One region of the Streptosporangium lutulentum genome, then DNA from elsewhere that is predicted to be linked to it. Evidence: predicted binding sites of a transcription regulator. Region 1 holds the regulator's gene; the other holds the start of a gene.

What was found. Region 1 encodes LexA, which represses DNA repair genes until DNA is damaged. Its sites were predicted from a motif close to TCGAACANNTGTTCGA; they were not measured.
Region 2: ruvC (crossover junction endodeoxyribonuclease RuvC) is a predicted target of LexA. The motif match lies at 3,307-3,322, and genes of this name have one in related genera.

What each region holds. Positions count from the first base shown of each region.
Region 1 covers NZ_JAUSQU010000001.1:72,665-83,981, forward strand. Annotated here, with positions in the region: gene J2853_RS00305 (cytochrome P450) at 1-564, shown strand, start outside; gene J2853_RS00310 (hypothetical protein) at 566-2,764, opposite strand; gene leuS (leucine--tRNA ligase) at 3,305-5,791, shown strand; gene J2853_RS00320 (NAD(P)-dependent oxidoreductase) at 6,300-7,166, shown strand; gene lexA (transcriptional repressor LexA) at 7,237-7,947, opposite strand; gene J2853_RS00330 (LysM peptidoglycan-binding domain-containing protein) at 8,660-8,926, shown strand; gene nrdR (transcriptional regulator NrdR) at 9,270-9,731, shown strand; gene J2853_RS00340 (vitamin B12-dependent ribonucleotide reductase) at 9,817-11,317, shown strand, end outside.
Region 2 covers NZ_JAUSQU010000001.1:4,331,501-4,342,817, forward strand. Annotated here, with positions in the region: gene secD (protein translocase subunit SecD) at 1-252, opposite strand, end outside; gene yajC (preprotein translocase subunit YajC) at 337-696, opposite strand; gene ruvB (Holliday junction branch migration DNA helicase RuvB) at 923-1,981, opposite strand; gene ruvA (Holliday junction branch migration protein RuvA) at 2,064-2,684, opposite strand; gene ruvC (crossover junction endodeoxyribonuclease RuvC) at 2,681-3,274, opposite strand; gene J2853_RS19380 (GNAT family N-acetyltransferase) at 3,386-4,543, opposite strand; gene J2853_RS19385 (cation:proton antiporter) at 4,588-5,847, opposite strand; gene J2853_RS19390 (YebC/PmpR family DNA-binding transcriptional regulator) at 5,987-6,739, opposite strand; gene pdxT (pyridoxal 5'-phosphate synthase glutaminase subunit PdxT) at 6,743-7,333, opposite strand; gene J2853_RS19400 (alkaline phosphatase D family protein) at 7,502-9,175, opposite strand; gene pdxS (pyridoxal 5'-phosphate synthase lyase subunit PdxS) at 9,303-10,217, opposite strand; gene J2853_RS19410 (DUF3048 domain-containing protein) at 10,370-11,317, opposite strand, start outside.

The DNA of each region.
Region 1 (11,317 bases):
TCATCGCTGGTCAACGCCAACATCGACGGGGAGAGGCTCACCGCGCAGGAGCTCGGTTCGTTCTTCATCCTGCTGGTCGTGGCGGGCAACGAGACCACACGCAACGCCATCTCGCACGGCCTGCACCTGTTCACCCAGAACCCCGACCAGCGCGCCCTCCTGCTTGAGGACCTCGACGGCCGTCTCCCCGGCGCGGTCGAGGAGATCGTCCGCCTGGCCTCGCCGGTGAACTACATGCGCCGCAAGGTCACTCGCGACCACGAGATGAACGGCCAGCTCTACCGCAAGGGCCAGAAGGTCGTCCTGTACTACTGGGCCGCCAACCGGGACGAGAGCGTCTTCCCCGACGCGCTCCGCTTCGACATCACCCGCAGCCCCAACCCGCACGTCGGCTACGGCGGACCGGGGCCGCACTTCTGCCTCGGCGCCCACCTGGCCCGCCGTGAGATCACCGTGATGTTCCGGGAACTGCTACGCCGCGTCCCGCAGATCGAGGGTGGCAGCCCGGAACGGCTCTACTCCAACTTCATCAACGGGATCAAGCACATGAACTGCGAGTTCTGAGTCACGAAGTCGTCGCCTTGATCGACTTGAAGACGGTGTTGATGTCGGGCAGCAACTCCTTCTTGCTGTCCGGCACCGACATGTAGACGATCGCGGGCAGGTCGGCACCGGTGCTCACGGCGGCCACGACCATGGTGGTCTTGGCCTCACCGGAAGTGATCTCGTAGGCGGCGAGCTGGCCCGGCAGGCCGTCGACGGTCAAGGTCTGCTGGGCGGTCTTGCGGGCGGTGTTGCCCTCGGGGAAGAACTTGTTGCGGCCGGCGGACGCCACCGCGTTGATCACGGGGGCGAGGTTCTCCGGCGAGGTGTACTTGCTCTTCAGCCGGGGCGAGAGCGGGCCCGACATCACCTGGGCGAACTGCGTCTTGCCCGTGGAGTCCGGTCCCGCCGGGAGATACTGGCGGGTGGCGAATCCGAAGACCGTGGGCACGGTCGAACGCTGATCCTGGCGCCAGGGAGCGCCGAGCTTGGTCAGGGTGATCCCCGCCCCCTGGTCGGTGAGGGTGCCGGCGACCGGCGAGGCCTCACCGGGGAAGCGCGGCAGACGGCCCAGCGGCTTGGGCTTGGAGGGGGCCTTGCCGGTGGCCGCGGGCTTGGCCGTGGTGGTGGCGGGCTCCTCCTCGGCCGAGGCCAGCGGTCCGGCCACGAACGCCCAGATCAGCGCGATGATCAGCGCGACGGCCACGGAGCCGGCGAGCGCGAAGACCCAGACCGGCTTGCCCTGCCCGTCGAGATCCTCGTCGTCCATGGCCTGGTAGTTGTCGCCGAAGACCGTGTTCCACAGCTCCTGCTGACGCTCGGGCGGCGGGGTCTTCGGGCCGCTGATCTGGCCCGCGGTGACGAACGGCTTGCTCGGGTCGGACGGATCCCTGCTCAGGTGGTGGCCCGGCTGACCCTGCTGCACGGGCGGGGCCGGCGGGATCTGCGAGGTCTGCTGGAGCTGGGGGCCGTTGCCGGGATGCTGACCGTCGGGGCCCCGAGGCGGGAAGACGGGGACATCCGGTGCGGCCGAGGTGGCCGCCGCGGTCGCGGCGGCCAGAGCCCACATGGCGGGGTTGTCCGCCACGCCGAAGCTACGACGCGGCGCGGGGCCGGCACCGTTGGCGGCGTTGCCGCCACCTCTGCCGTTGCCGTCGCCGAAAGGAGCACCGTTGCCGGAGGGAGCACCACCGAGCGCGGCGACGGGGACATCGGCCGGAGGGGTCGCCCGGGGAGGGGAGAAGAGCGGGTTCTGCGTCGCGGCGGGACCCGCGCTCCACGCCGTGTTCTCCGCCGGAGGCGGGGGAGTGGGCGGCCACACGCTGTTCTCCGCCCCGTGAGGCGGCGGCCAGGAGCCGAGGTTCTCCCGCGGGGGCCCGGAGGCCTGCCAGGAGTCGGCCGGCGGTGAACCGGGAACCTGCGGGCGGCCCTGGTCGCCCGCCTGGGGACCGGAGGCGCCGCCCCCCTGCGGCGCGGTGGCCTGCTGCCATCCGTCGCCCGGGGAAGGGGCGCCGGGAGAGGTCTGCTGCCAGCCGTCGCCGGGGGAGGTCTGCCATCCGCCGCCGTTTCCCTGCGGGCCGGAGGTCTGCTGCCAGCCGTCGTTTCCTCTCGGCGAGCCGCCCTGGTTCGCCGGAGGGGTGAAAGCCTGCTGCCAGCTACTGCTGCCCAAAGAGGGGTTGCTGGGAGAGCTCTGCTGCCACGGAGCCTCGGCCGGAAAACCGGTGGCCCGCTGCCGGTCGTCGTTTCCTCCCTGTGGCGCGGCGGCCTGCTGCCAGCCGTCACCACCCTGTGGCGCGGCGGCCTGCCAGCCATCGCCTCCCTGCGGCGCGGCGGCCTGTTGCCGGCCGTCGCCTCCCTGCGGGCCGGGAGCCGGTGGACGGCCCTGGTTGCCTGCCTGGGGACCGGAGGCCTGCTGCCAGCCGTTGCCCGGGGAGGGGTTGCTGGGAGAGGTCTGCTGCCACGAACTCTCGGCCGGGGGACCGGAGGGCTGCTGCCGGTCGTCGTTTCCTCCCTGTGACGCGGCGGCCTGCTGCCAGCCGTTGCCGGGAGAGGTGATGCCGGGGGAGGTCTGCCACGAACCGTCGGCTCGATGCTCGTCCTGGGGAAGAGGAAGTCGGGGGCTGCTGGTGCCAAGGGGGTCCTGCGCCCAGGTGGGCGGCGGCTCTTCTGCCTCCGGCCATGCCCGAGGCAGGGGGGATTGGCTGGACTGCTCCGAGGCCATGCTTTCCTTACCTCCCGCGCGGGTGCCCGAATTAGGGGTATTGGGCATGGTCTCACGTAGGACAGGGGGATTCGCAGGGAAACTGGAGAACGCTCCCCTGAACTGGAGTCCGGTGGGGTCGGTTGGTGGATCCTGCAGGGGCAGGCCGACCTCCGAAGGATCCGGGCCCTGCCCCGGCTCGACTGAATGTGCCACGGTAAAGAGAGTAAGCGGGGGGACGTACGAGGTCACAACAGGTGTATCGCCATCCGGTCTCGTCTTGCCCGGATGTGCGAGCGTCCCCATTGTGCCGACCGGCCGCTCCGCTGTCCCCCTTTCATGATGATCGGCCTTGTTTTCCCAGGCCATGAATATGACTTGTGGACTGCGATAGGCTTGGAATATGCATGCCGCGACCTTGCTGCTTACCGGGCCGCATCGGATTTCCTGGCTCTGAGTGCCCTGCCGATGCGGCTGCCCTTCGCGTGAGCGGAGGGTTTTTCCATTGGGCCAGAACGGGCCAGATCATCTGCACAGACGTATACCGAGGGAAGATTGAACGTGAGCGAGCGAGCCGACACGCAGAGCGACGAGCAGCATTATGACCCGCAGGCGCTGCAGGTCAAATGGCAGCAGCGGTGGGAGGAGCTGGACCCCTTCCGGGCCTCCGACGACCCCGCCGACACGCGTGAACGACGCTACGTGCTCGACATGTTCCCCTATCCCTCGGGCGACCTGCACATGGGTCACGCCGAGGTGTTCGCCATCGGCGACGTCGTCTCCCGTTACTGGTTCCAGCGCGGTTACAACGTGCTGCACCCCATCGGCTGGGACTCCTTCGGCCTGCCCGCCGAGAACGCGGCGATCCGGCGCAACGCGCACCCCGCCGAGTGGACCTACGCCAACATCGAGACCCAGGCCCACTCCTTCAAGCGTTACGCGGTTTCCTTCGACTGGTCTCACCGCCTGCACACCAGCGACGCCGAGTACTACAAGTGGACCCAGTGGCTGTTCATCCGCTTCTTCGAGCGCGGCCTGGCCTACCGCAAGGGCGGCCTGGTCAACTGGTGCCCGAACGACCAGACCGTGCTGGCCAACGAGCAGGTCGTCGCCGGGCGGTGCGAGCGATGCGGGGCCGACGTCGTCCGCCGCGAGCTGACCCAGTGGTATTTCAAGATCACTGACTACGCCGACCGGCTGCTGGACGACATGGTGCAGCTGAAGGACGGCTGGCCGGAGCGCGTGCTGACCATGCAGCGCAACTGGATCGGCCGCTCCGAGGGCGCCGACGTCAACTTCGTGATCGAAGGTCGCGACGAGCCGGTCACCGTCTACACCACCCGCCCCGACACCCTGTACGGCGCGACCTTCTTCGTGGTCGCCCCGGACGCGCCGCTGGCGGCGGAGATCGTCACCGACGACCGGCGTGAGGCGTTCGAGGCGTACCAGGCCGAGGTGGCCAAGCTGTCCGACATCGACCGGCTGTCCACCGAGAAGGAGAAGACCGGCGTCTTCCTGGGCCGGTACGCGATCAACCCGGTCAACGGCGAGCGCATGCCGGTCTGGGCGGCCGACTACGTGCTGTCCGACTACGGCCACGGCGCCATCATGGCCGTGCCCGCGCACGACCAGCGCGACCTGGACTTCGCCCGGACCTTCGATCTGCCGGTACGGGTGGTCGTGCACACCGGCCTGGCCGACCCCGGCGAGACCGGCGTCGCCACCTCCGGCGACGGCGCGATGGTCAACTCCGGCCCGCTGGACGGCCTGGCCAAGGCCGACGCGATCCGCAAGATCACCGAGGTGCTGAGCGAGCGGGGCACGGGGCGTCCCACGGTCAACTTCCGGCTGCGCGACTGGCTGCTGTCCCGCCAGCGCTTCTGGGGCTGCCCGATCCCGATCATCCACTGCCTCGACTGCGGCGAGGTCCCCGTCCCCGACGACCAGCTGCCCGTCACCCTGCCCGACCTGCGCGGTGAGGCCCTGACCCCCAAGGGGGTCTCCCCGCTGGCCTCGGCCGAAGACTGGGTCAACGTCGACTGTCCCAAGTGCGGCGGTCCCGCCATGCGCGACACCGACACGATGGACACCTTCGTCGACTCCTCCTGGTACTTCCTGCGCTACGTGGACCCCTCCTACGAGGGCGGCCCGTTCGACGTGGAGAAGCTGCGCCAGTGGGGGCCGATCGACCAGTACGTCGGCGGCGTCGAGCACGCGGTGCTGCACCTGCTGTACTCGCGATTCTTCACCAAGGTCCTGCACGACATGGGCATGGTCGATTTCGTCGAGCCCTTCACCCGCCTGCTGAACCAGGGTCAGGTGATCAACCAGGGCAAGGCGATGTCCAAGTCGCTGGGCAACGGCGTGGACCTGGGCGAGCAGATCGACTCCTACGGCGTGGACGCGGTCCGGCTGACCGTGGTGTTCGCCGGCCCGCCCGAGGACGACATCGACTGGGCCGACCTCTCCCCGGCCGCGTCGCAGAAGTTCCTGGCCCGTGCGTTCCGTGTCATGGCCGAGGCCGGTGCGGCCTCGGCTCCCGGCACGGACTTCGCCACCGGTGACCTGAACCTGCGCAAGATCGTCCACCGGACCGTCGAAGAGGTCACCCGGCTGGTCGAGTCCCATCGCTTCAACGTCGCGGTGGCCCGCATGATGGAGCTGACGAGCGCGACCCGCAAGGCCATCGACTCCGGCCCCGGAGCCTCGGACCCGGCGGTCCGAGAGGCCGCCGAGACCCTGGCGGTCATGCTGTCGCTGGTCGCGCCGTACGCCGCGGAAGAGGGCTGGGAGCGGCTGGGCCACCCCGCCACGGTCGCCAAGGCGGGCTGGCCGACGGCCGACCCGGCCCTGCTGGTCCAAGACTCCGTCACCTGCGTCGTCCAGGTCGCCGGCAAGGTGCGCGACCGGCTGGAGGTCTCCCCGGAGATCTCCGACGCGGAGCTGGAGGCTCTGGCGCTGGCGTCCGAGAAGATCCAGCCCTTCCTGTCCGGCGCGCCGCGCAAGGTCATCGTCCGTGCGCCCAAGCTGGTCAACATCGTCCCCTGACCCGCGTCCCCGGATGAACGCCGGAGGTGTCCCGTGCCGCTCACGCGGTCTCTCGCAGAACGCGTGAGCGGCACGGGACACCTGCTTTCACAGACGCGTCCGCTGGTTCGACGCCTTGACCGCGTGCACGGAAGGCGACGGCCCACCGTGCCGTCCTCTCCGTTCTCTCCGTCTCCGCCGTTCTCTCCGTCTCCGCTGTCTTCTCCGTCTCCGTCCTCTCCGTCTCGCCGTCCTCCCGTCGAACGCGGCGGCGTCGCGGCACGGCGATCTGTCATGCCGGCAGAACGTGATCCCACCCGTGTGGCATGGCCCTCACACGCCTGCCGGCCGGCGCGAATGTTACGGTGTGTGTCCATTCCACTCCACGGAGTCTCGCCGAAGGAGTGATCGCGCCCCCGAGATCACTCCCGCGTGGCTCCTCACCCCCGGTTCGACGACGGGGCGCCGGCCCGCATCTCGGTAGCCGGTGGTGGAAGGGAAGGACAACGGCTGACAGGGGGATAGAGGCATGCGGGTATCGGTATTGGGGATGGGCAGCATGGGGCGGGCGCTGGCCCTGCGGTTGCTCGAACGCGGTCATGTGGTCACGATCTGGAACCGGACGCCGGGCAAGGCGGCCGAGGTCGTCGACGCCGGTGCCGTGGAGGCGTCCTCGCCGATCGAGGCCGCGCGGGGAACCGAGGCCGTGCTGATGTCGCTCGCCGACGACAGGGCGGTCCGTGACGTCATGACCCGGCTGGCCGATCTCGGATCGGATCCCGGAGGGCCGATCGTGGCCGATATGAGCACCGTCTCTCCGGACACGTCCCGCGCGCTGGTGGATCTGGTGCCGGGAGGCCGTTTTGTGGCCGCCCCCATCCTCGGAGGGCCTCAGGCCGTCGTCGAGGGGCAGGCCATGGGGCTGCTGGGAGGCGAACGCGATCTCGTGGACCGGCTGAAGCCGATCTGGCCGGATCTCTTCGCCACGCGCTGGTACTACTGCGGGGGCGACCCGGGAAACGCCCTGACGTACAAGCTTCTGAACAACTATCTGATGATGTCGGGTATCGCCGTCATCGCCGAAGTGGTGGCGACGGGTCAGGCGGCCGGACTCGACGAGGCGATGCTGAGGGAGTTTCTCTTCCAGTGGCCGACCGTCGCGCCCGCCCTGCACAACCGGCTCGACGGCATCCTCGGTGACGACCACCGCGGATGGTTCACGACGTCGCTCGGTGCCAAGGACGTGCGGCTCACCGTGGAGGTCGCGGAGTCGAGGGGTATTGATCTTCCGATCGCCCGGCTGGTCGAACGGCGCTACGAGGAAGCCGCCGAGCGTGGATGGAGCGACTCCGACATAACCGCGGTCGTGGAGTTGCTCAGGGACCGGCGTCGCTGAACGCCGGAGGGGAGCGTGGCCCTGGCCGGGTGGCCTCGCTCCCCTCCGATGTGTTGTCTCGCGGTGTGCGTCAGAGCTTGCGCAGAACCGCCACGACCTTGCCCAGGACGGTGGCCTCGTCACCCGGGATCGGGTCGTAGTTCGAGTTGTGCGGGACCAGCCAGACGTGGCCGTCCTTGCGCTTGAAGGTCTTGACCGTGGCCTCACCGTCGATCATCGCCGCGACCACGTCGCCGTTGTCGGCCACGGGCTGCTGGCGCACGACCACCCAGTCGCCGTCGGCGATCGCCGCTTCGATCATCGAGTCGCCGGTCACCTGGAGCAGGAAGAGCGTGCCCTCGCCGACGAGTTGCTTGGGCAGGGCGAAGACGTCTTCGACGCTCTCCTCGGCGAGAATCGGGCCACCGGCGGCGATCCGGCCGACGAGCGGCACGTAGGCCGCGGTCGGGCGGTTGACCGGCGCCTCGTCGTCTCCGGCGCCGGGATCCACCCACAACGCGGGCTCGCCGGGGAGACGCACCTCGAGCGCGCGGGGACGGTGCGGATCGCGGCGCAGGTAGCCCTTGCGCTGCAACGCCGTCAACTGGTGCGACACGCTGGAGGTGCTGGTGAGCTGCACCGCCTCACCGATCTCTCGCATGGACGGCGGATAGCCGCGCTGCTGCACGGAATCACGGATGACCTCAAGGATCTTCCGCTGCCTGGGGGTGAGGCCAAGAGAGTCACGTCTGCGTACCGCCAGGTCGCCGGTGGCCGAACCGTTCTCGTCATGCTCGCTCATGCGATCTCCTCGCATCCCGGTCTGTATTGATTGCGTCGCACACAGCGACCGTACTCCGACCGAAGATCATACTCAAACAATAGTTCGAATGTCCTCGAAATCGATGCCAGCGTGGTGTACAACATCGTACGGGAGTTCGATCGACATCGTGTTCGATTCACCGATCTTTCTTCGACATGTGTTCGGCCAGGTCGAAGGGATGGGGGCCATCATGAAGCCGACCGCGACGACACTGCGATCCGTGCCGTCACCGAGATCCGTGGCGCCGCCGGAATCCGCGAAAACACCGCCGGCCGCGAAAACGCCGCCGCCCGCGAGGATGCTGCGGTCCGTGCCGCCGTCGGGAGCCGTTCCGTCATCGAGATCCGCGACGCCACCGAGGTCCGTGTCGTCATCGAGATCCGCGACACGGTCAAGGTCCGTTCCGACGCTGAGATCCGCGACACAGCCGAGGTCCGTGCCGCCGCCGAGATCCGTTCCGGCGCCGAGATCCGCGACACAGGCGAAGTCCGTGTCGCCGTCGAGGTCCGTGAGGATGTTGCGGTCCGTGCCGCCGTCGAGATCCTCGAAGGCGCCGCGCCCCGCGGCGAAACCGCGGTCCGTGCCGGCGCCGCGCTCGCGGGCGGTGGCGTCCCCGCGGCCGGGTTCGCGGAGGGGTGCCGGGCGTCCTCATGCGCCGCTGCGCCTCACTCGGCGTGGGAGGATTGTGGTGGTGGCGGTGCTCGCGCTGCTGACTTTGGGAGGGCTCTGGATCGGGGGCCGCATCGACGCCGCCTCGGCGGGCGAGCGGAGAGGCCACGAGGGCCTGCACTGGGTCGTGGTGCAGAGGGGCGACACACTGCGGGAGATCGTGGACGCGGTGACGAGAAAGGTCGATCCCGACGGGGTGACTCGCCAGATCATGGATCTCAACGGGCTGTCCGGCTCGGTGGTCCAGCCCGGGACCCGGCTCTACCTGCCCGCCGGTCTCACCCCCTGAGGGGGTGCCCCCGGAGGTCGTTTCGACGTCTCGTTCGAAACGTCGAGCGAAGGTTCGTGAAGCGTGAGGGGGTCACTCGGGAGGTCTTCGAAGGGCGACACGCCGGACGACGGCGGCTGATCAGCGACTTCGCTCCGAAGGGTCTTCCTAACTTGCGTTCATGGTCCGACCCTCCTACCGTTGGACCACAACATCTAGTGGCTTCGGCGACATACTTCACCATAGATTGTGTTTCCATTACCGCACCTCGACTATTCGAGGAGCGTGCGCACGCGTCTCTTCCCGAGCGCTGTGAGGTGCATGGGGTGAGTGAGCCGCTCAGCCGGTCAGGGAGGCGACACGCGTGCACTGTCCGTTCTGCCGTCACCCTGACACGCGGGTCATCGACAGCCGCTCCACCGAGGACGGCGGCGCCATCCGCCGCAGGCGCACATGCCCGGAGTGCGGGCGCAGGTTCACCACGCAGGAGACGGTGCTGCTCATGGTGAGCAAGCGCAGTGGTGTGACCGAGCCGTTCTTCAGGGACAAAGTGGTCGCCGGGGTTCGGCGGGCCTGCCAGGGCAGGCCGGTCGGCGAAGACTCGCTGGCACGACTGGGCCAGCTGGTCGAGGAGGGCATCCGGGCGACCGGGTGCGCGGAGATCCCCGCGCACGAGGTCGGGCTCGCGATCCTGGGCCCGCTCCGTGAGCTGGACGAAGTGGCCTACCTACGGTTCGCCTCCGTCTACCGCGGATTCGAGACCCTCGCCGACTTCGAGGCGGAGATCGAGCAGCTGCGGACAGAGCGTTCCATCAAGCAAGACTGAATCAGACCCCGGGCGCCGGGGGACAGGGCGGCGCGTTGATGTATCCGGCTCGAGGGCCCTTCAAGGGCCCCGGAAGGGGGAAGTCATGACGGAAACCGTCAGTGGTGCGGTTACACGTGGGGGCAAGCGAGTGCACAAGGGTTTGAGGATGAAGCGCATCTTCACCACACCTGGAGTGCATCCCTACGATGAGGTGCTCTGGGAGCGCCGTGACGTCGTCATGACCAACTGGCGCGACGGGTCGATCAACTTTGAGCAGCGGGGCGTCGAGTTCCCCCAGTCCTGGTCGGTCAACGCCGCCAACATCGTGACCACCAAGTATTTCCGCGGCGCGGTCGGCACCCCGCAACGCGAGTGGAGCCTCAAGCAGCTCGTCGACCGCGTGGTGGGCGTCTATACCAAGACCGCCGTCGAGCACGGCTACTTCGCCACCGAGGAAGACGCCGAGATCTTCGACCACGAGCTCAAGCACGCCCTGGTCAACCAGATCTTCAGTTTCAACTCGCCGGTTTGGTTCAACGTCGGCACGGCCTCGCCGCAGCAGGTCAGCGCCTGTTTCATCCTGGCCGTCGACGACCAGATGGAGTCCATCCTCGACTGGTACAAGGAAGAGGGTGTGATCTTCAAGGGCGGTTCGGGCTCCGGCGTGAACCTCTCCAGGATCCGCTCCTCCAAGGAACTGCTCTCCAGCGGCGGTACGGCCAGCGGCCCGGTCTCCTTCATGCGCGGCGCGGACGCCTCCGCGGGCACCATCAAGTCGGGCGGCGCCACCCGCCGCGCGGCCAAGATGGTCGTCCTGGACGTGGACCACCCCGACATCGAGGAGTTCATCGAGACCAAGGCGCGCGAGGAGGACAAGGTCCGCGCGCTGCGCGACGCCGGGTTCGACATGGACCTGGGCGGCAAGGACATCGTCTCCGTCCAGTACCAGAACGCCAACAACTCCGTGCGCGTCTCCGACGAGTTCATGAACGCGGTGGAGAAGGGCGAGCGGTTCGGCCTGCGCGCCCGCCTCACCGGCGAGGTCATCGAGACGGTCGAGGCCAAGGACCTGTTCCGCAAGATGGCCAAGGCGGCGTGGGAGTGCGCCGACCCGGGTGTCCAGTACGACGACACGATCAACGACTGGCACACCAGCCCGGAGACGGGCCGCATCACCGCCAGCAACCCGTGCTCGGAGTACCTGCACCTGGACAACTCCTCCTGCAACCTGGCGAGCATCAACCTGCTCAAGTTCCTGAACGACGACGACTCCTTCGACATCGCGAGCTTCGTGAAGGTCACCGAGCTGGTCATCACCGCGATGGACGTCTCCATCACCTTCGCCGACTTCCCGACCCAGAAGATCGACGAGACCACCCGGGCCTACCGCCAGCTCGGCATCGGCTACGCCAACCTCGGCGCGCTGCTCATGGCCACCGGCCACGCCTACGACTCCGACGGCGGCCGGGCCGTCGCCGGGGCCATCACCTCGCTGATGACCGGCGTCTCCTACCGCCGCAGCGCCGAACTGGCCGCGGTCGTCGGGCCGTACGACGGCTATGCCCGCAACGCCGACGCCCACAAGCGGGTCATGCGCAAGCACA
Region 2 (11,317 bases), 4.3 Mb from region 1:
GGAGATGACGATGTTGTCACCGGATTTGGCGACCTCGGCGTCGGAGATGCCACTGCCGTTCACCCGATCACGGATGATGTTCACGGCCAGGTCGAGGCTCTCCTCTGTGGGAGCGCTGCCGTTCGGCGTGATTGGCTGCAGCGTCACTGTCGTGCCGCCGGCGAGGTCGAGGCCATATTGCGGGGCGTATGCCTTGTTCAGCAGCATAACCCCGCCCATGGCGAGAATGATCGCCAGAAGCACCAGGAGCATACGCCCCGGTCTGCTCTGGCCACTGGTCGGTCGGGCCACTGGTCGTCAGTTCTTTCGGCTATAGGGGGTTGGTGGTGAGCCTGCTCATGCCTTCTTGGTCGTCGAGTCGTTGTCGCCGTACTGTTCCACGGTCCCAGTCACATTGTCGTCGACGGCCTTGACGTCTTCGTCCTCCACATCGTCAACCGGAGTCAGGACGCGGCCGATCGCCGCCTTGACCCAGCGGGTCTCGACACCGGGGGCGATCTCCAGGATCACGTCGTCGGCGTCGATCGCCACCACGGTCGCGAGCAGACCGGTCGTGGTCATGACTTTGGTGCCCGTGGTGAGGCTGTTCTGCATCTGAACCTGCTCCTGCTGCCGCTTACGCTGCGGCCGGATGAGCAGGAAGTAGAACACCACGACCATCAGAGCGATCATGATAAGGCTGGAATAGCTGCCCACAGGGCCGCTCCTTCTCTTGAAAATGACCGGCCGGGCGCCGGACGTCACATACGGCCACGCCGCTCAGCACGTCAGCCTACACAGCCAGCCAAGCCTCGGAGTTTAGGCGAGCTGTTAGAAGCGCGGCAACGAAGTCACGATTCGGCGCGCAGGGAAGTTCCCATTTCGATACCGTCGTCACCGAGTTGTGATCAACCCTGTACTGCTCCCCTAACAAACCTCAACGTCAGATCTGTCCCGGATCATCCCCGAGATCGAGAAGCAACGAGGCTCCGAACGCGTCCGGCGGCGGCGTCAGGCCCATGTGCACCCAGGCCGCCGCGGTCGCGACCCGGCCCCGCGGAGTGCGGGCCAGCAGTCCCTGCCGCACCAGGAACGGCTCGGCGACCACCTCCACCGTCTCCGGCTCCTCCCCCACCGCGACCGCCAGCGTGGACAGCCCCACCGGCCCGCCGCCGAACTTGCGCAACAGCGCTTCGAGCACCGCCCGGTCGAGCCGGTCGAGCCCCTCGGCGTCGACCTCGTAGAGATTCAGCGCCGCGGAGGCGATGTCCTTGGTGACCGCCCCGTCCGCGCGCACCTCGGCGAAGTCACGGACCCTGCGCAGCAGCCGGTTGGCGATGCGGGGCGTGCCCCGCGACCTTCCGGCGATCTCACCCGCCGCGTCGCCGGGAAGCCTGACCCCGAGCAGCCGCGAGGAGCGGTGCAGCACCTGTTCCAGCTCGGCGACCGAGTAGAAGTCCATGTGCGCGACGAAGCCGAACCGGTCACGCAGGGGCGCGGGCAGCATTCCGGCCCTGGTGGTGGCCCCGACCAGGGTGAACGGCGCGATCTCCAGCGGAATCGCGGTCGCCCCCGGCCCCTTGCCCACCACGATGTCGACGCGGAAGTCCTCCATCGCGAGATAGAGCATCTCCTCGGCGGGCCTGGACATCCGGTGGATCTCGTCGATGAAAAGGACCTCGCCCTCCGAGAGCGTCGACAGGATCGCCGCGAGGTCACCCGCCCGTTCCAGCGCGGGGCCCGAGGTGATCCGGAGCGGCACGGAGAGCTCGGTCGCGATGATCATGGAAAGGGTCGTCTTGCCCAGCCCGGGCCCGCCGCTCATCAGCACGTGGTCCGGCGGCCGGTTGCGCCGCAGCGCGCTCTGCAGCACCAGCGACAACTGCTCGCGCACCCGCGCCTGGCCGATGAACTCCTCCAGCCGCTTGGGCCGCAGGGCCGCCTCGATGAACTGCTCGTCGCCCTCGACCTCCGGCGACACTAGATCCCGCTCCGAACTCACGCCGATCCACCTTCACTCACACGGGCGCCCCGCGCCCTGCCGCGCCTTCGGAGATCATCGGGCAGCCGCCCGGAAGAGCCCCTCACCGGACGCTCAACGCGCGGAGCGCGGCCTTGAGCAGCGTGGCCACCTGCGGGGTCCGGCCCTCCATCAGCTCGGCGTCGGCCTGGGGGGTGACGGCGGCGATCGCCTCGTCCGCGTCTCTGGGGGAGTAACCGAGACCGACCAGGCCCGAGTGCACCTGATCCCGCCAGACGGGCACGGTCACGTGGCCGTTGAGCGCGGCGTTGACGGTCTCCTCGGGCGTACCGAGCTTGCCCTTGAGGTCGACGATGATCCGCTGGGCGCCCTTGGGGCCCACCCCCGGAACCCTGGTCAGCGCCTTCACGTCCGCGCTCGCCACGGCCACCCGGAGTGCGTTGGGTGTGTACACGGCCAGCATCGCCAGCGCCACCTTGGGGCCGACCCCGTTGGCCGTCTGCAGCATCTCGAAGATCCCGCGCTCGTCGTCGCTTCCGAAGCCGAACAGCGTCAGCGACTCCTCACGGACCACGAGCGAGGTGGCCAGCCGGCTCTCCTCCCCCACCCTGAGCGTTGCCAGCGTGCCCGGCGTGCAGTGCACGAACATGCCCACCCCGCCGACCTCGACCACCGCCCCGTCGGGCGCGACGGCGGTCACCTGTCCCCGAACCGAGGCGATCACTTGGTGGTTCCTCTCGAATATCCGGCCCTGCCCTGCCCGCGGAAGTAGGCCGCGGGGGACGTCTGCGGACCGGCCTTGACCTTGGCGTTGGCCACCGCCTGGGCCAGCCTGCTCTGCGCCCCGCCCCGCCACACGTGACAGATCGCGAGCGCGAGCGCGTCGGCGGCGTCGGCGGGCTTGGGCATGGCGTCCAGCCGCAGCAGCCGGGTCACCATGGCCCCCACCTGCTGCTTGTCGGCCGTGCCGCTGCCGGTGATCGCGGCCTTGACCTCGGAAGGGGTGTGCAACGCGACCGGCAGACCCCTGCGGGACGCGCACAGGATCGCCACGGCGGACGCCTGCGCGGTGCCCATCACGGTCCTGAGATTGTGCTGGGCGAAAACCCGCTCCACGGCCACCGCGTCGGGCTTGACCTCGTCGAGCCACTGCTCGATGCCCGCCTCGATCGCCACCAGCCGGGCCCCGAGGTCGTCGTCGGCCGGAGTTCGCACGACTCCGACCTTGACCAGGCTCAGCGGCGCCCCGGGCCGCCCTTCGACGGCACCGAGCCCGCACCGGGTCAGCCCGGGATCGATTCCCATCACCCGCAGCTCGGGCAACCGCACCGACATGCCTCCGCTCGCCGAACACCTGTTCGGTGCCCGACTCTACCGTGTGAGAGCACGCCACGCACGGTTCGGCCCATCGGCCCTTGCGAAGTGTCAGTAGTGGTCGAGCATATGCGGTCTGGCGTGGAAGGCGGCGTCGAAGACCTCGTGGGCGTCCGCCGGGCCGGTGAGCGTTCCCGAGCGGCGGAGGGTGGCGGTCGGGACCCCGGCGAACAGGGCGGAGAAGGCTCCGACGGTGAAGACGGGAAACGTTCCCGGCAGGGTTCCGGCGGGCTCGGCCGTACCGGATCCGCCCGCGACGGACAGGTGCCAGGGGCCGGAGTTGGCGGGACGCTGGGGGTCGTCGACCTGGATGACGGCGTCGAGGGTGACGCCGGCGGGGAAGCCACGCCGGGCGACGGCCGCGGGGAGGTCGACGACGCGGAACATCCAGCGGGTCTGCCTGACCTCGTCGCTGGACCGGTCGCCGATCAGCCAGAACACCGGGTCGTCGGGGGCGACGACCGCGTGAACCGACGTGGCGACGGAGGAGGACGAGCCGACCAGCGACCACAGGGCGCGGGTGGTGGCCTCCGAGCCCGCGACGAGCTTGTCGACCTCGATGTCCCCGCCGTCCCAGCGGTAGACGAGGAAGCCGTCGTCGGCCAGGTAGAGGAAATAGTCCTTCCTCTCCAGCCACAGCCGCCAGATCCGCTCGTCCCAGCAGACGGGGCCGGAGGCCTGGGTGGCGGCGTGGACGCGGCCGAGGATCGCGATCACCTCGGGGGCGTCGTCGGGGCCCATGCGGCGGATCTTGACCTGCTCGGTGGGTTTGATCGTGCGCAGGGCCTCGGCGGGCAGGGTGGCCTGGTGCGTGGCTCCCGCGTGCTCCCAGCCGAGCGACCGGTAGATCCGGGTGGTGGCCGGATAGAGGGCCGAGACGAGGTGACCGAGCTCCGCGCAGCGGTCGATGGTGGCCCGCATCAGCATCCGGCCGACGCCGCGTCCGCGATCCTCGGGAGCGACCGTCACCGAACCGATGCCGCCCATGGGCATCGGCCTGCCGTGCCACCACTGGGTGAGATCGTTGATCTTGCTCGTCGCGACCAGCCGGGGGCCGTCGACGACGCCCAGGTATCTCCCGCCGGCGAGCACCGGGAGGACATGCCTGCGCCAGACCTCCGCGTCGCCGTCGGAGACGGGCCCGAAGGCACGCCGGCGGTTGTCCAGGACCGCGTCGAAGTCGTCGACGGTCAGATCACGTAGTTCCACAGTGGTCCAACATAGGCAGGACCGGCGGGCACGGGCAATCCGGTTCAGAGGTGTCGCGCCGCGGGCTCGGCGCTCTCCTCGCCCTCCGCCTTTCCCGTCCTGTCGCGCAGGCGGTCCAGCCGTGCCATGACCGGCGTCGCCGTGACGCCGTGCACGACCAGGGAGGCCAGCACGGTGAAGGCGACCACGGCCCAGAGCTCGTCGGCGGGCACGCCGAAGTCGGCCTGGCCGAGGGCGTAGGCGAGGTAGAACAGCGAGCCGATGCCGCGGATGCCGAAGAAGGCCGTCACCCCGCGCTCCCGCGGCCCCGCCTGACCGCCCAGCCCCGCGAGCCATCCGGTCAGCGGCCGGATCACCAGCAGCAGCAGGAGTGCGAGCACCGCGCCCTCCCAGGTGAGCGCGGCCAGGCCGCCCGCCGCCACGAACCCGCCGAGCAGGACGATCAGCCAGGCGGTGAACAGTCGTTCGATCTGCTCGATGAAACCGTGCAGGACCCCGTTGTAGCCATTGGTCCGCTCGGCCGCCCTGATGGTGCACGCGGTCACGAACACCGCGATGAAGCCGTATCCGTGCGCCAGCTCGGTCAGGCCGTACGCCAGGAACGTCGCGCCCAGCGCCACGAAACCGTCCCGGTGCTCGGCCAGCCGCAGGTCGGAAACCCGGGTGCGGAAGAACAGCCGGCCCAGCAGCTTCCCCATCAGCAGGCCGCACACCACCCCCGCCCCGCACCGGTAGAGCAGGTCCACCAGGGCCCACTCGCCGACCCATCCGGCGCCCCCGGCGGCGGCCAGGGCGATCGCGGCGTACACCAGGGGAAAGGCGAGGCCGTCGTTCAGGCCGGCCTCGGAGGTGAGGGTGAAGCGAACCTCGTCGTCGGCCTTCTCCGAGTCGACGGGCTCACCCACCTGCACGTCGGAGGCGAGCACCGGGTCGGTCGGGGCGAGCACCGCGCCCAGGAGCAGCGCCGCGGCCAGGGGCCATCCCAGCAGGCCGTAGGCGACGGCGGTCACCCCCACGACGGTCAGCGGGAGCGTCCATCCCAGGAGACGCCAGGTGGAGGACCAGTTTCGCCGCCCGAAGGGCCGGTTGATCGCCAGCCCGGCGCCCATCAGCGAGATGAGCACGCAGATCTCGGTGGCGTGCTCGACCAGCGCCCGGTGGGCCACGGGATCGGGATCGGGAAGGTCGAGAGGCAGGAGATAGAGCACGAGGCCGCCGATGAGACAGACCATCGGCAACGAGAGGGGCAGCCGGTTGAGCAGCCGGGGCAGCACGGCCGCGAGCAAGGCCGCGATGCCCGCCACCGTAAAAATCAGGTCAGGATTCCCCATGGTCCGCGTGACCTGCCCTCGACCTAAAGGACAAACCTCACAGAGAATCCGAGATTACTCAGGAGCCGCGAAATGCCCGCCTTCTCAATGGAGAGACGGGCATTCCCGGTGGTCACGCGTCGAGCTTCTCCAGGATCTCGTCGGAGACGTCGAAGTTCGCCCAGACGTTCTGGACGTCGTCGTCGTCCTCCAGAGCGTCGATCAGCCTGAAGACCTTGCGCGCGCCGTCCTCGTCGAGCGGGACGCTCATCGTCGGCATGAAGCTCGACTCGGCCGAGTCGTAGTCGATCCCGGCGTCCTGCAGGGCCTTTCGGACCGGGACCAGGTCGGTGGCCTCGGAGACGACCTCGAACTGGTCGCCCAGATCGTTGACCTCCTCGGCTCCCGCGTCGAGGACCGCGGTCAGCACGTCGTCCTCGGACAGGCCCGCCCTGGGGACGAGCACGACGCCCTTGCGGTTGAACATGTAGGAGACCGAGCCGGGGTCGGCCAGCGAGCCGCCGTTGCGGGTCAGGGCGACGCGGACCCCGGTGGCCGCCCGGTTGCGGTTGTCGGTGAGGCACTCGATCAGCACCGCGACACCGCCGGGGGCGTAGCCCTCGTACATGATGGTCTGCCAGTCGGCACCGCCGGCCTCCAGGCCGCCGCCGCGCTTGCGGGCACGCTCGATGTTGTCGATCGGGACCGAGCTCTTGCGCGCCTTGGTGATGGCGTCGAACAGCGTCGGGTTACCGTCCACATCGGGGCCGCCGGTCCGGGCCGCGACTTCGATGTTCTTGATGAGCTTGGCGAACAGCTTGCCCCGCTTGGAGTCAAGCGCGGCTTTCTTGTGCTTCGTCGTCGCCCATTTGGAGTGGCCGGACATCGCCTAGAGCTCCCTCACCATCTCAGCAAAATATGAATGCACACCGACATCCCCGGTAAGTTCCGGGTGGAAGGACGTGGCGAGCAGCGGTCCTTGACGGACCGCGACGATCCTATCCCCAGGTTCGGCCCGTGCCAGCACTTCGACGTCGGAACCCATGGATTCCACCCATGGAGCGCGAATGAAGATCGCACGCATCTCACCGCGGCCGGCGAAGTCGATGTCGGCCTCGAAGGAGTCGACCTGACGGCCGAAGGCGTTGCGGCGGACCACCATGTCGATGCCGCCGATCGTCTGCTGCCCCTCGATCCCGCCCTCGATCCGATCGGCCAGCATGATCATGCCGGCGCAGGAACCGTAGGCGGGCATGCCGGCCTTGATCCGCATCCGGAGCGGTTCGAGCAGCTCGAAGGTCTCGGCGAGCTTCCACATCGTGGTGGACTCCCCACCGGGGATGATCAGCCCGTCGACCGCCTCAAGCTCGGCGGGGCGCCGTACGGCCACCGCCTTCGCGCCCACCGCCTCCAGTGAGCGCACGTGCTCGCGCACGTCTCCCTGCAGGGCGAACACGCCGATCGTCGGGGCGATGGTCACCGATGGTCCTTTCGATGAGTCTGGAATGCCTCCCTAGCGTATGACCACCCTGCGGATCACCCCAAACCGATCATTCCTCGCGGGTCCGGCCGCGAGGGACCTCCCGGCGGGGACTCCCCCCACGGGTAAGGGCGGCGCCCCCGGGACGCCGCCCTTACCGGAAAACGATCAGGGACGCTTGGTCTCCAGGTCCACGACTTCCTGGATCCGGTCGATCTCAGGGGTCCTGGCGGCCGACGGGTCGACCGGACGCAGATAGGTCTGCTGGACGCCCGGGACCCGGTCCTCGATCACGAAGGTCGCCTTGGTGTGCGCCTTGGCGCCCGCCTGCGTGACCTTCGGCAGCACCTTGAAGTCGGCGGTGAGCTGGTCGCGCTCGATCCGGGTGATCACGTAGCCGCGCTGGTTGTTGTAGAACTTCAGGTGCGGGTTGATGCTCAGGAACGGCTGCGTCCTTGGATCGGAGTCGGCGCCGTCACCACCGGTGGTGATGGAGGAGGCGACCAGCTCCGAGCCGACCGTACGCGTGGTGGGATCGTCGTAGTCGAGCTTGAGGTCGCTCGCCCAGTGGGCGTGCACGTCTCCGGTGAGCACGACGGGGTTGCGCACCTCGGCGTCGACCCAGCCCTGGGTGATCCGCTGCCGCGAGGCGACGTAACCGTCCCAGGCGTCCTGACTGGTGACCTTCGCCGGTCCGGCGTTGTTGTCACGCTGGGCGAAGAAGACCTGCTGACCGAGGATGTCCCACTGTGCCCGCGAGCGGCGGAAGCCGTCCAGCAACCAGCGCTCCTGCTCCGCGCCGGTGATCGAGCGGGCGGGGTCGACCGCCTCCGGGCAGTCGTCGTAGCCGTCGCCGCACCCCTGGTCGCTGCGGTACTGCCGGGTGTCGAGCATGTGGAAGTTGGCCATCCGGCCCCACTGGATCCGCCGGTAGAGCTGCATGTCGATGCCCCGCGGGATGGATTCACGCCGCAGCGGCATGTTCTCGTAGTACGCGCGGAAGGCCGCCTCACGCCGGGCGAGGAAGTTCGGCTGGGGGGCCTCCGGCACCTCGTCGGCCCAGTTGTTGTCCAGCTCGTGGTCGTCCCAGACGACCAGCCAGGGCGCGGCGGCGTGCGCGGCCTGAAGGTCGGGGTCGGTCTTGTACTGGGCGTGCCGCTGGCGGTAGTTCGCCAGGCTCTCGGTCTCGGGGCCCTCGTGGTGGCGGATGTTGCCGCCGGGGATCGTGTAGGTGTCGCGCCGGTACTCGTACTGGTAGTCGCCCAGGTGCAGGATCAGGTCGGGGTGCTCCTCGGCCAGACGCCCGTAGGCGGTGAAGTAGCCGTGTTCGTACTGGGCGCAGGAGACGAAGGCCATCGCCAGACCGGAGCCGTAGGAGGACGCGTGCGGGGCGGTCCTGGCCCGGCCCATCGGGGAGACGTAGTGACCGACCTTGAAGCGGTACCAGTAATCCCGGTCGGCGGAGAGCCCGTTCAGTTCGACGTGGACGCTGTGCCCCCACTCCGGCGCCGCCTGGGCCACGCCCCGCCGTACGACGTGGCGGCCCGACTCGTCGCCGTAGACCTGCCAGTCGACGGAGAAGCGGCGGCCCGGCATCCCGCCCAGGCCGTCCTCGGCGAGCGGCTGGGGCGCTAAGCGGGTCCAGATGACGAAGCCGTTCGCGTCGGGGTCTCCGGAGGCGACTCCGAGCGTGAAGGGATCGGTCTGCAGGCCACGGGAGGTCAGGGAGGCGGCGCTCTCCAGGGTGGGGTCGGAGCCTGCGTTCGCCATGGCGGGAACACCGGCCACGGCGCCCACCGCTATGCCGGTGACAAGAAATGACCGTCGGGTGAGCCGGGACATGGGGGCCTCCCAAAGTGATCGGGTACGAACGCCCGTCAGCTTTGCGGAGGATCATGACCGGAGAGTGAACTTCTCCAGTCAGGAAAAAGGCGACATCCTTCACGGATGCCGCCTTCTTCGAAACTCTCTACCAGCCGCGGTCGGCAAGGCGGTGCGGGACCGGGATGTCGGCGACGTTGATGCCCACCATGGCCTCGCCGAGACCACGGGAGACCTTGGCGATAACGTCGGGATCATCATAGAACGTGGTGGCCTTGACAACCGCGGCGGCGCGCTGGGCCGGATTTCCGGATTTGAAGATGCCCGAACCGACAAAAACACCCTCGGCGCCGAGCTGCATCATCATCGCGGCGTCGGCCGGGGTGGCGATGCCGCCCGCGGTGAACAGCACGACGGGCAGCTTGCCGGTCCTGGCGACCTCGGCGACCAGCTCGTACGGCGCCTGCAGCTCCTTGGCCGCGACGTACAGCTCGTCCTCGGGCAGCGAGGAGAGGCGCTTGATCTCGCCCCTGATCTTGCGCATGTGGGTGGTGGCGTTGGAGACGTCACCGGTGCCGGCCTCACCCTTGGAGCGGATCATCGCCGCGCCCTCGGTGATGCGGCGCAGCGCCTCGCCCAGGCCGGTCGCGCCGCAGACGAAGGGCACCGTGAACTGCCACTTGTCGATGTGGTTGGCGAAGTCGGCCGGGGTCAGCACCTCGGACTCGTCGATGTAGTCGACGCCGAGCGACTGGAGCACCTGCGCCTCGACGAAGTGACCGATGCGGGCCTTCGCCATGACGGGGATCGAGACGGCGGCGATGATGCCGTCGATCATGTCGGGGTCGCTCATCCGGGAGACGCCGCCCTGGGCGCGGATGTCGGCGGGAACGCGCTCAAGGGCCATGACGGCGACGGCACCGGCGTCCTCGGCGATCTTGGCCTGCTCGGCGTTGACGACGTCCATGATGACGCCGCCCTTGAGCATCTCCGCCATACCGCGCTTGACCCGGGCGGTGCCGGTGACGGTGGTCTCGGTGACTTCAGGCGTACTGCTGGACACGGTCTCTACCTCACGACGGCTGGTTGCGAATCACGGGCCGCCCGCGGGGAACGGCCACCACACCTCCATGTTAGGCGCTGATCAGGCCGCCCCCCTACACCGTCTTGTCACGCTTGGGCGATCTTCTTGGACAGGATGTACGGCTTGCGCCGTCAGGGGATGACGGGCTTGGGAGCGGCCAGGACCATCCAGACCTGGCCCGGAGAGAAGTTCATCGGCTCTCCGGTCTCGGTGGTGAAGACGGTGCCGTCCTTCTCCGTCTTACGCGACCATTCGGCCTTGAACGCCTGGCCGTCGCGGAGCACGACCGCCTTGCCCTTGCCGGTGGTCTCCATCAGGGGCGTGTAGCTCTGGTTCAGGTCGTGGAACTCCGAGCGCACGGTTTTGACGTACTGCACGACGATCGTGGGCGCGCCGAGCTGGCCGCCCTCGGCCGCCATGTCCTTCTGCCCGTCCTGCCAGATCAACCACTTGCCCGTGTCCTCCGACCAGCCGAAGGTGAAGCGCGCCCCCGGATACTTCACGCTGAACGTCTTCTTGGGCACACCGCCCTCGGGGGCGTCGCCGAAGGTGAAGCCGATGTCCTTCGCCTTGCTCGCCTTGGGCGCCGCGGCCAGCAACTGCTTGGTGTTGGCGAACAGGTTGTAGGGCGCGTAACGCCCCGGCTGGCGGAAGTAGGCACCCGGCGCCCGGCTGTCGGAGACGTCGATCAGCGGCGCCTCCGCGATGAAGGGAAGCATCTTGGTCTGCGCGCCCGAGTAGGCGAAGGCGGGGGTGCCGAACTGCGGCACGAGGTGCAGGTCGGAGATCCGGGCGCTGCGGACCGGACCGATCTTGGGGGGAAGCTTCGAGGAGAAGACCGCCATCAGCCGGGTCAGGCCCGCCTCGACCTGCTCGACGTAGACGATGTCGGCGCTCTTGAGACCGAGCTGCGGCTTGCCCGCCGAGGTGTTCTCGATCTTCGCCACCAGCACGGGCTTCCGGGCCTCACCGGGGAGCCCGGTGAACGGCTGGGTCGGCTCGGGAGTGGGAGTCGCGGGGGGCGCCGTGGCCGCCTGAGCGACCTGACCCGCCGCGGGCGACTCGGCGGAAGAGCAGGC